Linked DNA regions of Hydrogenispora ethanolica. The protein of the gene in region 1 interacts with the protein of each later gene in a pairwise test. Links are inferred from orthologs where the notes say so. Each region holds a gene or a part of one and is shown in the gene's direction. Other genes may lie near its edges.

Region 1 (9,059 bases):
CCCTTTCTGTCCGATAAGCGCTTTCTGGAGAAGCACGGCTTTACTGTCTGCGACCGGGCGGAGCCTTACTTCGAGCTGCTCTGCCTGAAGTTCGACGCCGGTTCCCCCGAGCCGCGCTTCCGGGAGAACGCCCGGTCCTTGACGGTCCCGCAAGCGGAGGGCCTGGCGCTCTACTATTCCCACCAATGCCCCTTCACCGCCGATTACAGCGGAATCGTCGCGCGGCAGGCTCAGGCCCTCGGCGTGCCCGTCTACCTGAAACGCTACGAAAGTTGCGACGAGGCGCAACAGGCGCCCTGCCCGGCCAGCACTTTCAGCCTCTTTTACCGGGGCCGGTTCGTCACCCATGAGATTCCCACCGAGAAGAAACTGCGGACCTTGTTGAACCTTTGAGTGACAACGGGAAACCCGTTTTCAGCGATAATTCAATTTGAGCGAGGTGTCCGAAGATGATCGAATTGCCCGAGGCCGTTACCCTGGCCCGCCAGATCGCCGCCACCATCGGCGGCCGGCGGATCCGGAAGGTGACGGCGGCCCATTCGCCCCACAAATTCGCCTGGTTTTACGGGGATCCCCAGGCGTATCACGACCGGCTGGCCGGCCGGACCATCGAGCGGGCGACCGCTTACGGCGGGATGGTGGCGATCGGCGCCGGAGACGCCGTCATCCTGCTCGGCGACGGGGTGGGCTTGCGCTATCACCCGGCCGGCGCGGCGCTGCCGGAAAAGCACCAGCTCCTCCTGGAGCTGGACGACGGCGCGGCGGTCAGCGCCACGGTACAGATGTACGGCGGGCTGTGGAGCTTCCGGGAGGGCGAGTTTGAGAACCCGTACTACCGGATCGCCCAAGAGAAGCCCTTCCCGCTGTCGGAAGCCTTCGACGCCGCGCATTGGCAGCGGCTGCTGGAGGGGGCCGACCTCCGCAAGCTGAGCGCCAAGGCTTTTTTAGCCACCGAGCAGCGGATCCCGGGCCTCGGCAACGGCGTGCTCCAGGAGATCCTCTGGGAGGCGGCGGTTCACCCCAAGCGCAAGCTGGCCGCCTTGTCCGGCGCGGAGCGGGCGGAGCTGTTCCGGGCGGTCCGGACCGTGCTGGCCCGGATGGCCGAGGCGGGCGGCCGGGACACCGAGAAAGACTTTTTCGGCAAACCGGGCGGCTACGCGACCGTCATGAGCAAGCACCGGGTGGGACGGCCTTGCCCCCGTTGCGGCGGAATGATCAAAAAAGAGACTTATCTTGGCGGCAGCGTGTATTACTGCGAAGGCTGCCAGGCGGTTTAGGTTGCAATTGAGCGACCCAAGCCGGAGGCGGCCCGGCGGCGGGCAGGGGTATGTCAAAGTCCCGTCCCATTCATTCTCCCGCAGCGACGCTGAGAAAAAACGAAACGAGGGTTGTCGATTTTATGCGACTAAACTCCGCGCCTTTGCGCCTCTGCGGGAGTAATAAACCTTAAGACTCGTTTTCGTTTTATTTTGACTTTGACGGAATCCTGCGGCGGCGGACCTCCGGCTTATTTTTTTGAACCGTCGGGGTATAATGAACCATTAAGGTCATACCATAAGTACATACCAAAAAGTTTCCGCCGACAGGGGCAGAAAGGAAGGGAGAAAACATGCCGTCATTTGCCAACCCGTTTCAGGGAAATGTGAACAAGAAGCTCTCCAAGGAAGAGTTGATCCAGGCGGTCCGGCTGGACATCGCCGGCGAGCTGGAGGCGATCTTTATGTATGACGCCCATGTCCAGGCCACCGACGACCCCATTGCCAAAAAGGTCATCGCCGATATCCGCGACGAAGAGAAGGCGCATGTCGGGGAGTTGATGACGCTCTTGAAGATTCTGGATCCCGCCGAAGCCGCTCACTTCGCCGAAGGCGAAGCCGAGGTGCGGGAGATGCTGGAGGCCATCGGCGCGGCTGTCCCCTCCGGCGGCGAGGAAGCGGCCGCCCGTGCGCCGCAGACCGGGCGGTCCCGGTGAGCGCCGAATTCCGCAATATCGACCGGACCATCGGCCGGGACCCGGTCACCGCCTGCCCGTGGCTTCTAGGCGGCCCACCGCCCAACCCCATTGGCTGCGGATCACCAACTTCTTTCCAAACAAATCAAAGCCAAGCGGCTCCCGTTCAAAACGCCGAAGCGGCTTGGCTTTTTTCTGCCCCGCCGGCGGCGGGGTTTTCCTTTTCGGATACGGCCGGGGTCGCCCGAACCGGGGTTAATAGAGGATCTGCTCGTCCGTGAAATAAGTGGTTTTGGAGGCCACTTTTTGCACCCGGATGGCGTGCCCGGTCGGCGACTCCTTCCGCCGCGGCTGGTGCACCTTGAGGAAGCTGCGGATCTCGCCGCTGATGATCTCCGGCGCCTCCCGCCGGATGCTGGCGATGGCCTCCCGGAGGACGCCGGCGACGGCCGCGTGCAGGCGGGCGACGGCCTCGGGCGGCAGTTTGCCGCAGAGCGAAAGCGGCGAGATCCGGCTCTCCCAGAGGATCTCGTCGGCATAGGCGTTGCCGATCCCCTTGACCATCTTTTGATCGATCAGAAAAGCCTTGATATTCATGAGCGGATTGCGGGCCAAACGATCCGCCAGGTACTCCTGGCTGAAGGCCGGGCTGAAGGCGTCCGGCACCTTGGTCAGCTGGGGCAGGAAACGGACCTTGCAGAGCCCGCCCGGATCGCTGACCACCAGGATCAGCTCCTGGAACCGGAACGAAGCGATCCGGTATTTCACGGCCGCCGCTTGCGCCGGCTCGGCGCACAACTGCAGGCCGCCGTTCAGCATCAGATGGACCGCGAAGAACTTGCCCTCCGGAAAGAGGAAGAGCAGCTCCTTGCCGTCCCGCTCGATATCGGCCAGCGCTTTGCCGACGAACTGTTCCAGCACCGGCCCGGCGGCGGGGATGACGTTCCGGGGATGGACGGGCTCGATGGCCAGCAAGGTCTCCCCTACCAAATGTTTTTTGAGATTCCCCTTGAAAACTTCCAGATCCGGCAGTTCCGGCATGACCAGGGCCTCCTCCGCTGCGCGATAACGCGATTTTGCTATGGGATCGCAGGTATTATTCCACCGTTTCCAGCCTTTTTCCTGCCGGCGCGGGCGAAAAGTTTCGAGAGTTGGGAATGGTTTACAACAGAACGTATGTTTGGTATAATGGCATTGTCCGAAAAGCGTGGGAATCATGCCCATTGTAAAGGAGTTGCGGAGATGTTCTGTGAGCTTGAGAAGTTGCGGGTTTATTATGAAACGGCCGGCGCGGGACGGCCGTTGCTGATGCTGCACGGCTACGGGGTCGACCACCATATCATGAAAGGCTGCATGGAGCCGGTTTTCGGGAAGGAAGCCGGCTGGGAGCGGATTTATCTCGATCTGCCGGGGATGGGCCGGACTTCGTCCGCCGACTGGCTCCGGAACTCCGATCAACTGCTCCAGGTGGTCCTGGACTTTATCCAGGCGGTCCTTCCCGGCCGGGAGTTCGCCGTGGCCGGGGAGTCGTACGGCGGTTACCTGGCCCGCGGCCTGGTCCAACGGCTGCCGGAACGGATCGCGGGCCTGCTGCTCATCTGTCCTTGCATCATTGCCGAGAGAGCGCGGCGCGATCTTCCGAAATTTCGCGTCCTGGAGAGCGACCCTCAGCTCATGGCGGGACTGGGCGAAGCGGAGCGGGCCGAATTCGCGGAGCTGGCGGTGGTTCAGAGCGAAGTGACCCTGGAGCGGTTCCGCGCCGAGGTCGTTCCGGGGATCCGTGCCGCCGACGAGGCTTTTTTGACCCGGTTGCAACGGGACGGCTTTCCCTTCTCCTGCGACGTTGACCGGCTGGCGCAGCCGTTTGACAAGCCCGCCCTGATCCTGGCCGGACGGCAGGACCCTTGGGTGGGTTACCGGGACGCGTGGCGGATCCTGGAGAACTTTCCCCGGGCGAGCTTCGCCGTTTTGGACAAGGCCGGCCATAACCTGCAGATCGAGCAGGCGGAGGTCTTTGAGCTGATGGTCCGGGAATGGCTCGCCCGAATGCGATGAAATGAAATGGAACCCGGTCGACCTCATCATCCCTTAAAACTGTGACAAACCCCGTCCCAAAGGTCGGGGTTTGTCACAAAAACGCAGCAAAGGGGTAAAGCCGGTTTTTAATCCATTGAGCGGGTGATTTTAAAGTGTAAAGAGCACATGGCTTTTCAAGAAATCTCTCCCCGGATCCCATTATTGATACTGCCTCTCAAGAAGCGCGTCATTACTGCGGATTAGCCTCCATTTAGCCTGCGGTTAAAACTCATTTAATCCTCCCTTTAACTTGGATTTGTAACATTAGATCCGACGATATCAAAAACCGTAGGAGGTGCTTTATTTGTTGAGCAACAGTCTGAAAACCCGTATCGCGCTGACAGCAATGGTCCTGACCCTGATGCTGACCATGTTGCTGAGCGGCGGCGCCGCGTTTGCCGCCCAACTGCCCAACTTCCCCTATCATTCCATCGACGTACTGCCCATCGACCGCGCCAAGTTCCTGGCCGGCCAAAAAATCGATTTTGAAGTCGAATTAAAAGACCTGGGCACCATCAAATCCGTTGAAGTGCTGATCAATTATAATCCGGCCGAAAAATTCTTCGGCAAGGCTCCGGTCGTCAAATTGGCCGCCGGGGTCAGCAGCTACCGCATCGACCAGGTTTCTTTCGCCAAACCGGGCCCGGTCAATGTCATCGTCAACGTGTTGACGGAGCAAGGCGCCGCGTCGCGCGAAGTCAATTATACCGTGGTCGCTGACAAAGCGCAGAAACTGGCCAAGAACGTCATTCTCTTCGTCGGGGACGGCATGAGCCTGCAAGCCCGGCAAATGGCCCGGATCCTTTCCAAAGGCCTGACCGAGGGGAAATACCACGACTTGCTGGAAATGGAGAAAATGTCCAATCTGGCGCTCGTCACCACCTCCGGAATGGATTCGTTGGTCACCGACTCCGCCAATAGCGCCTCGGCCTATGCCACCGGCAGCAAGAGCGCTGTCAATGCCATGGGCATCTATCCCAACTCCACCGGCGATCCGCTCGATGATCCCAAGGTCGAGAACATCATCGAATTGGCCAAACGTTCGCGCGGCATGGCCACCGGCATCGTCTCCACCGCCAACATCACCGACGCCACGCCGGCCGCGATGGTCGCCCATACCCGCCGCCGTTCCGAGCAGAATTTCATCGCCGCCTCGATGCTCGACCCCGAACACCGCCCCGACGTGATCCTGGGCGGCGGTTCCCAGCACTTCCTGCCCAAGAGCGTCCCCGGTTCCAAACGGAGCGACGACCGCAATCTGGTGGAGGAGTTCAAGAGCCAGGGTTATACCTTTGCCGGGAACAAAACCGAGCTGAATCAGATCCAAAACTCCGCTAAAGTGTTGGGCCTTTTCCAACTGGACAATATGAACGTGTACATCGACCGCGAAGTCACCAAGAATCCGGCGGTGCTGGGCAGCTTCACGGACCAGCCGACCCTGATGGATATGACCAAGCAGGCCATTAACGTTCTGAGCAAGAATCAAAACGGGTTCTTCCTGATGGTGGAAGGCGCCTGCATCGACAAGCAGCTGCATACCGTGGACTGGGAACGGGCCACTTATGACACGATTGAGATGGATAAAGCCATCGGCATCGCCAAGGAATTCGCCAAGAAGAACAATGACACCCTGATCATCGTCGTGGCCGACCACGCCCACAGCGCCAGCATCACCGGGACCTACCACGAGCTGGACGGCAAAACCGGCCGCCAGGCGGTGCGGACGTACGCCGAAGCCGGCTTCCCCACCTTCGAGGATAAGAATAAGGACGGCTTCCCCGACAATCCGGCTCCCGCTGTCACGCTGGCCATTCAATACGCCAATCATCCCGAGTACTACGAGGATTACAAGTTCAATCCGGAACCGATTGCCCCGGCCATTAAGTCCGGCAGCAAAACCATTGCCAATCCCAAGAAAGACGCCAATGGCGATTTGAACAGCAGCAAGCTTCCGGATACGGAGACTCAGGAAGTCCATACCGCCGACGACGTTCCCTTGACCGCCGACGGCCCTGGCGCCGAGTATTTCCGGGGCATCATGGACAACACCGAGGTATTCTTCGGCATGGTGCGCGCCCTGGGCTTGGACGCCGTGAAATAACCGGAGGAACGAAAAAGATGAGCCATCGAACCATGCGCGCAATCGGGATTTTGCTACTCATTTCGCTGATCCTGCCTGCGGCGTGGCACCGGAGGGCGGAAGGGACGGCACCCCAGCGGGGACCGTCCCTTTTCGGCTCACCGGTCCAAGCCATGGCGCTCGGCAATTGGGGGAAAGAAGCGGCGGCGCCCCTCGGCTTTGCCGAGCTGTACAGCGGCGCTTCGTCTTTGGGCATCCAATTCTCCCCCAAATTAAAGTCTTTGAACGGCAAACGGGTCAGCATGGTCGGCTTCATGGCGCCGCCGCTCAAGCCGACCCTGGCCTTCTTCGTGCTGACCAAAGTGCCGATGGCGATCTGCCCCTTTTGCTCCACCGACGCCGATTGGCCCAATGACATCGTGGTGGTGCGGCTGAGCAAGCCGGTCACCGCCTTGCCCTACGACCAGCCGATTCAGGTGACGGGGCGGCTGGAGGTCGGCAGCCAGATTGACCGGGAGACGGGTTTCGTCAGCCTGGTGCGGATCATTGCCGATACGCTGGAACGCGCCAAATAAGTAACGATGAATCCGGCCGCCCGCTTCGGCGGGCGTTCCGGAAATGGATTGCGACCGAACGAGAGAGGTGAATCCGATGCTGGAGATCTGCAATCTTCAGAAACAGTACCCGAGCCCGGACGGTCAGACCATCACCGCGCTGCGGCTCGACAATTTGCGGCTGGAACGGGGCGAACAGGCGGCCCTGGTCGGCCCGAGCGGTTCCGGGAAAACCACTTTGCTGCATCTGGTGGCCGGGCTCCTGGCGCCGACCGCCGGGACCATCTCCCTGGACGGGCAGCGCGTCGACGCCTTGCGCGAAAAGGAGCGCGACGTCTGGCGGGCCCGCAACGTGGGGTATGTTTTTCAAAGCTTTAACCTGCTCCCCAACCTCAGCGCCTTGGAGAATGTCATGGCGGCCCTGGTCTTCGCCAGGGTTGAACGGGAGCGGGCGGCGCGGCTGCGCGCCATGGAACTGCTGCGGGGCGTGGGCCTGGCCGATCGGGTGCACAACCGGCCGTCCCAGCTGAGCATCGGCGAACAGCAGCGGGTCGCCGTGGCGCGGGCGCTGGCCAACCGGCCCCGGCTGATCCTGGCCGACGAGCCCACCGCCAGCCTGGACCGGGAGAACGGCCGGAATGTTCTGGAGATCCTGCAGTGGCTCTGCCGGGAGCAGCAGAGCATCTTAATCCTGGCCACCCACGATCATGCGGTCATGGAGCTCTTTCCCCGCCGGATCGAACTGGCGCGGGCCGTGGAGGTGAGCGCCGATGCGCCTGCGGATAGTGTGGCGTAACCTGAGCGCCAAACCGCTACAGAGCATGGTGACCGTGGCTATCGTGGCCCTGGCGGTGGCGCTGACCGTGACCCTGATGCTACTGGCCGAAGGGATCCATCAGGGGCTGGTCCGCGCCACCGAGCCTTTCGACCTGATCGTCGGCGCCAAGGGCAGCCCGATCCAACTGGTCCTCAATACGGTGTTCCTGCAAGACACGCCCATCGGCAACATCGAGGAAGCGCTGGTGGACGATTTGGCGGCGCGGCCCGGAGTGGCCGCGGCGCTGCCGATGGGTTTCGGCGATAATTACCGGGGCTACCGGATCGTCGGCACCGCGCCGGCCCTTTTTGAGCAGCGAGTCGCCCCGTCCCGCCCGCCCTGGCTGCAGCTGGCGGAAGGAAGACCCTTCCGGGCGCAGTTTGAAGCAGTCATCGGCGCGAAAGCCGCCCGGGATCTGAGGATCAAGGTGGGCGAGACGTTCGCTTCGGTTCACGGATTGTCAGTGCACGAGCAGGGCGAGGCGCACGGGCATAATCCCTACCGGGTGGTGGGAATCCTGAAGCCGGTGGGAGGGCCTTACGACCAGGCCATTCTGGTCTCCATGGAAAGCATCTGGCATATTCACGAGCATCACGAGGCGGAGGAGGACGAAGCGGCAGAGGAGGAACACGACGGCCATGAACACGGCGTCACCGCGATCCTGGTGAAACCGCGGGGTTACGCCGATGCCATGCGCCTGTATCAGCAGTTTCAGAGCGAGCCCCGGGCGCAGCTGGTCTTCCCGGCTCAAGTCATCGTGCAGTTCTTCGCCCTGATGGGCCAGGGCGAGCAGGTCCTGCAGCTCATCGCGGCTCTGGTGATCGCCATGACCTTGCTGACGGTAGCCCTGACGTTGTATGGCTCGGCTCAGAGCCGGAGCCGGGAGCAGGCGGTGCTGCGGGCCATCGGCGCCAATGCCGGCGACATCTTCCGGATTATTCTGCTGGAGGGAGTGGTGACGGTGGGCGCCGGCCTGGTCTGCGGCTTGCTGGTGGGACACGGCCTCTTCGGGGTGCTGGCCGGAATCCTGCAGCAGCAGACCGCGATCACGATCGGGTTGGGCGGTTCCTGGAAGGAACTGGTCCTGGCGGGAGGCGTGGTCGGTTTCGGCCTTTTGGCCAGCCTAGCTCCGGCGGCGCTCGCCTACCGGTTCAATGTGGCCCGGAACCTGTAAGCCGCCTTACCCCGGGGGAATGAAAGCAGGGCCGTCCCGGATCTAAATCCGGAACGGCCCTGAAATTTGCGGGAATCGTCAATACCGCGCCCGTTGCACCCGGATGGCGTTGAGGATCGCCAGGACCGCCACGCCCACGTCGGCGAAGACCGCCTCCCACATGGTGGCGACGCCGCCGACGCCCAGGATCAGCACCAATCCTTTGACCCCCAGGGCCAGCCCGATATTCTGGGCGACGATATGACGGGTCCGTTTGGCGATACGGATCGCCGTGGCCAGCTTGGAAGGCTCGTCGGTCATCAGCACCACGTCGGCGGCTTCGATGGCCGCGTCCGATCCCAGCCCGCCCATGGCCACGCCGACATCGGCCCGGGCCAGCACCGGCGCGTCATTGATGCCGTCGCCGA
Region 2 (5,489 bases), on another replicon or contig:
GCGGTTGAACAGTATTTCCAAGGCTTTTATTCTGCTCTTTTATTTAATGGACTTTTTCAGTGGCCTCTCATAGACCGGGTTATTTTTTTACGAAGGGAACTGTCAGGGGGAACGATTCGGCGATTCTCAAAGAAACATGGAATTGATGCGTAAAGCATCCGATAGTGAGAAAAATAAATGGTAGATAAGTTCATCTTATCCAGCGAGGAAAAGATGTCGCGAAATTGTTCCGAATATGGAGTGCGATAGATATAGAATCATCCGATATAGAATGATCCGACCAGCTTTTGTTGATTTGTTTTTCCAATTCCAAAATGGTATAATATTACGGTAAAATTTTTTGGGCACTCTTGCCAATGATTTACGTTATTTTAAGCAATGTCTGATGATGAGGTGGAGCAATGGTGAAATTTCTTTCCGAATTATGGGATACCAATCTGCGCGAGGTAAAAAGGTTGCAGCGGAAGGTTGAGCAGATCAACGCGCTGGAATCGCAGTTTTCCCAGTTGGACGATAATGCGCTGCGGGCGAAAACCATAGCGTATCGGGAACGGTATGCCAAAGGGGAAACGCTGGACGATTTGCTTCCGGAGGCTTTTGCGACGGTGCGAGAAGCGGCCCGGCGGGTGCTTGGTCAACGCCATTATGATGTGCAGCTGATGGGCGGTATGGTGCTTCATGAAGGAAAGATAGCCGAAATGAAGACCGGTGAAGGAAAGACGCTGGTCGCCACCTTGCCGGTTTATTTAAATGCTTTGAGTGGCAAGGGCGTTCACGTCGTTACGGTGAATGATTACTTAGCCAAGCGGGACAGCGAATGGATGGGGAAGGTTTACCGTTTTTTAGGGCTTTCAGTCGGCGTCATCCTGCATCATTTGAACTCCGATGAGCGGCGCATCGCCTATAATTCCGACATTACCTATGGAACCAACAATGAGTTCGGTTTCGATTACCTTCGCGATAATATGGCTTTTACCGTGGCTGATATGGTGCAACGGGAGTTGAATTACGCTATCGTCGATGAAGTGGACAGTATTTTAATTGATGAGGCGCGGACGCCGTTGATTATCTCCGGTCAAGCGGAGGAGTCCACCGAATTATACTATAAATTCGCCCAGGTTGTCCCGAAACTGCGTCGTGATGAGGATTATACCATCGATGAGAAAGCCAGGACCGTGGCGGTCACCGAAGAAGGTGTCGCCAAAGTCGAGCAGATTTTGCACGTTGAAAATCTTTATGACGACGCCAATACCCATCTGGTGCATCACTTGAACCAGGCTTTGCGCGCCAAGGAACTGATGAAGCGGGACCGAGATTACGTGGTCAAGGACGGCGAAGTCATTATCGTAGACGAGTTTACCGGACGCCTGATGTTTGGGCGCCGTTACAGCGAGGGTTTGCATCAGGCAATCGAGGCCAAGGAGAATGTCAAGATCGAAAACGAGAGTCAGACCTTGGCGACGATCACCTTCCAAAATTATTTCCGCATGTATAAGAAGCTGGCAGGCATGACCGGAACTGCGGAAACAGAAGAAGCCGAGTTCCGGAAGATTTATAATTTGCCGGTCATCGTCATCCCGACCAATGTGCCCATGGTGCGGGCCGACCATCCGGATGTAGTTTATAAAACCGAAAAATCCAAATTTAACGCCGTGGTGGACGAGATTGCCGAAATTCATCAGACCGGCCGGCCGATTCTGGTCGGCACCATTTCGATTGAAAAATCCGAAGAGCTCAGCAATATGCTCAAACGGCGCGGCATACCCCACCAAGTCTTAAACGCCAAATATCATGAGAAGGAAGCGGAGATTATTGCGCAGGCCGGCCGGTCCGGGACGGTAACCATCGCCACCAATATGGCGGGCCGTGGAACCGATATTGTGCTTGGAGGGAATACCGAATTCCTGGCCCGAGACTTACTTCATTCCCGTGGCATCGAATATCAGGAGGCTACGCCGGAAGAGTATCAGTTGGCTTTGTCCGAAGCAAAACAGGCAACCCGGGAAGATCATGAAAAAGTGGTGACTCTGGGTGGGCTGCATATCATCGGTACCGAGCGGCATGAAAGCCGCCGTATCGACAACCAGCTGCGCGGCCGTTCCGGACGGCAGGGCGACCCCGGTTCATCCCGGTTTTTCGTGGCGATGGAAGACGATCTGATGCGTCTTTTCGGGGGCGAGATGATCTCCGGCTGGATGGAGAAACTGGGCTGGTCCGAAGATATGCCCATTGAGCACTCGGCAATCGCCAAAAGAATCGAAGCTGCCCAGCGGAAGGTGGAGGCCCGCAATTTTGAAATCCGGAAACATGTTCTGGATTATGACGATGTGCTGAATAAGCAGCGCGAGATCATCTACGAGTTGCGCAAAATGTTGCTGCTCGGCGAGGATGTTCATGAGAAAGTGATCAGTATGTTCGGCGACGTGACCGATCACTTGCTGGAAGTCTACGCCAATGAAAAAATTATTCCTGAAGAATGGGATCTCGAAGGTTTATTGCAGGCGGTTTACGGCACGTTTCTACCGCCGCAAGCCATTGAACTTTCCGATATTGATCGTTTGAACCACAGTGAACTCCGGGAAGCCATTTTGGATAAGGCGATGGAGTACTATCAAGCGAAAGAGACGGAGATCGGCGCCGAGCATTTACGGGAGATCGAGCGTTTCGTGATGCTGCGGACGATTGACGTGAAATGGATGGATCATCTGGAAGCGATGGATGGCTTGAAAGAAGGGATCGGCCTTCGGGCGTATGCCCAGAATGATCCGCTGGTTGCTTATAAAATTGAAGCTTATCAGATGTTCAAAGAGATGCGCGATACCATTAACGAAGAAGTCGTCCGCGAATTAGCCAAATTCCAAGTCGTTTCCGAAGAAAGACTGGTCCAGCGCCCGAAAGTGAGGAATATCTCCACCAATCTGGACGAGGACGGCGCTCAGGCGGTTCATCAAAGAGTTACCGGTAAGAAAGTTGGCAGGAATGATCCGTGCCCGTGCGGCAGCGGCAAAAAGTATAAAAAATGTTGCGGCCAGGCCAACGGGTAATAAGGTTTGCATTCCACTCAGCAGTAATAGTATAATATCGACGAAGCTTCTTCAAGCGATGGAAAGAAGACAACATTTTTATGACAGGGTGGTTAATCATGATCGAAGTAAGCGAACTACGGGCCAGGCTGTCCGATATGAAGGAAAGAATTCACCAGCTCAGGGGGTATCTTTGATTTAGCTCAAAAGCAAGAACGGATTGCAGAGTTAAGCGAGATCTCCTCGGCCCCGGATTTTTGGGACGATCCGAATGCCGCGCAGAAAATTCTGCAGGAGTTGACCAATCTTAAGAATCATGTCGAAAAAATTGAAACCCAAGAAAGACAGGAAGCGGAATTAACGGGCCTTCTGGAGATGGCCGTTGCCGAGGATGAAGAGGATTTGTTTCCGGAAATCGCGGGCGGCATAGAGGAGTTGGAAAAAGCCGTCGCCGCAATGGAGCTTTCAACCATGCTGGGCGGCGAATTCGATCGTTTCAATGTGTATCTGACAATTCATCCTGGAGCAGGCGGGACCGAATCGCAGGATTGGGCGGAAATGTTGCTCCGGATGTACGTGCGGTGGGCGGAACGGCGTGGCTACAAAGTGGAATTTTTGGACCTTTTGCCCGGTGATGAAGCAGGGGTCAAAAGTGTGACATTGTATATATCCGGAGAGAATGCCTATGGTTATTTGAAAGGTGAAAAAGGCGTACACCGGTTGGTCCGGATTTCACCGTTTGATGCGTCGGGCCGGCGTCATACTTCGTTTTCATCCGTGGATATCGTGCCGGAAATCGACGACACCATCAAAGTCGAGATTCGGCCGGAAGACCTCAAGGTCGATACCTACCGCTCCAGTGGGGCCGGCGGTCAGCATGTCAATAAGACAGAGTCCGCCATTCGCATCACGCATATCCCAACGGGAATTGTGGTCGCTTGCCAAAATGAGCGTTCGCAATTTCAAAACCGCGACCGGGCCATGCAGATGCTCCGCGCTAAACTCTATGAACTTTACCGCGAGGAGCAAGAAGCGAAGATGGCCAAGATCAAAGGGGAGTATTCCGAGATTGCCTGGGGTAATCAGATTCGCTCCTATGTCTTTTGTCCGTATACCATGGTAAAGGATCACCGGACCGAAGTGGAGACTGCGAATGTCCAGGCGGTGATGGACGGCGAACTTGACCCGTTCATAGAGGCCTATTTACGATCCGATCTCAACAAAATACAAAATGTCATATAATTGCCAACCCCGGTTACACTATGAACCGGGGTTTTTTGTAGCGATAGCCGTGGAGAGCGCAAAATAGCCCCGATGCTTGAGTTAACATCCCAATTCTGAAAGGTGCTACCATGGATCCTCTGGAACAGAGCTATCGCCGAATTTTGTTCATTATCGGACTGGTTTTTTGTGCCTCACTCATTTTACTGATCCAATTGATCCGTATTCAAGTCGTTGAGCATCGACATTATTCTCAATTGACCGTCCAGCAACGTTCGCGGTATTTACTGACTAATCCTTTGCGCGGCGCATTTTATGACCGCAATGGGCGCAGTTTGCGGGGAGCCGATCGCGCTTGGTATATCATGATCCAGAATCCGTTAAGGGACGCCATGGCCGAGAGATTGGCGGCGATCTTCGGTCCCGATTTTCAGACCGAAAGAGAGCGTCAACGGCATGCGGGTCGTTGGGTTTATCCAAAGCCTTTAAAGGCGAGCCAGGTTCGTTCCTTGGAACGGTTCAAGTCTCAGGAGTGGCAGATTATCGCCAATCCCGCGGCTCCGCAAGCTACAAAGCTGGCTTGGCATGCCTTGGGAAGCGTTCGAGACGGCAAAGGTGTTTCCGGTCTGGAGTCTCTTTATGATTCATTTTTAACCGCCTCTCGGAGCACGGCTTCTCTGGTCGCGTTTGTCGACGGAAAACATCATCCTTTTCAAGGGCTGGGTATCCGCAACCTCCGAAAATCAAGTAGCGAATCGGGTGTCATTCTAACTTTAGATGAGCGAATTCAGCGAATTGCGGAAGCGGTGATGGATCGCGAAAGATTAAAAGGAGCGATCGTCGTTCTGGATGTCAATTCGGGTCAGATATTGGCGATGGCCAGCCGCCCTATGGTTAATTTCGCGAATCTTCAAGAAAGTTTGAGCGATCCCAATAACCCGTTCCTGAACCGGGCAATTGCGGCTTATAACCCCGGTTCGATTTTTAAGTTAGTCACACTCTGCGCCGGGATAGACGGCGGATTATTGAACCCAAACGAAGTCTTTACGGCATATTCCTACCCTGATATGGCCCGCTGGCATTTTCCAACCGGGGATGTTGGCCGGCTTTCATTAACCGAAGCTTTGGCTTACTCTTATAACCCGATCTTTATTGAAATTGCCCTTCGCCTCGGGCCCGAAATCATTCTTCAATATGGTGACCGGCTCGGATTGGCGCAACCTTGCAATATCGGCTTGAAGGATG

What was found.
Region 2: the proteins of EDC14_RS01105 (region 1) and secA interact in binary tests that used the Escherichia coli proteins (3 or more experiments, as listed by UniProt). The link is inferred for Hydrogenispora ethanolica from one-to-one orthologs.

The regions. Positions count from the first base shown.
Region 1 is NZ_SLUN01000001.1:257,570-266,628, reverse strand. What follows is about bases 3,765-6,750. They hold EDC14_RS01105 (alkaline phosphatase), read left to right. Parts: upstream 3,765-4,373; coding sequence 4,374-6,128; downstream 6,129-6,750. Other genes in these bases: EDC14_RS01095 (ABC transporter ATP-binding protein), read left to right, coding at 6,726-6,750; EDC14_RS01100 (hypothetical protein), read left to right, coding at 6,281-6,682; EDC14_RS01110 (alpha/beta fold hydrolase), read left to right, coding at 3,765-4,006. Outside these bases: EDC14_RS01130 (GNAT family N-acetyltransferase), read left to right, coding at 1-393; EDC14_RS01125 (DNA-formamidopyrimidine glycosylase family protein), read left to right, coding at 450-1,277; EDC14_RS01120 (demethoxyubiquinone hydroxylase family protein), read left to right, coding at 1,610-1,972; EDC14_RS01115 (DNA-formamidopyrimidine glycosylase family protein), read right to left, coding at 2,207-2,992; more of EDC14_RS01110, read left to right, coding at 3,194-3,764; more of EDC14_RS01095, read left to right, coding at 6,751-7,457; EDC14_RS01090 (ABC transporter permease), read left to right, coding at 7,432-8,652; EDC14_RS01085 (heavy metal translocating P-type ATPase), read right to left, coding at 8,731-9,059.
Region 2 is NZ_SLUN01000059.1:19,222-24,710, reverse strand. Bases 25-3,244 are described here. They hold secA (preprotein translocase subunit SecA), read left to right. Parts: upstream 25-401; coding sequence 402-3,044; downstream 3,045-3,244. Also shown: EDC14_RS25520 (peptidoglycan D,D-transpeptidase FtsI family protein), read left to right, coding at 4,376-5,489. UniProt on the Escherichia coli protein: Required for protein export, interacts with the SecYEG preprotein conducting channel.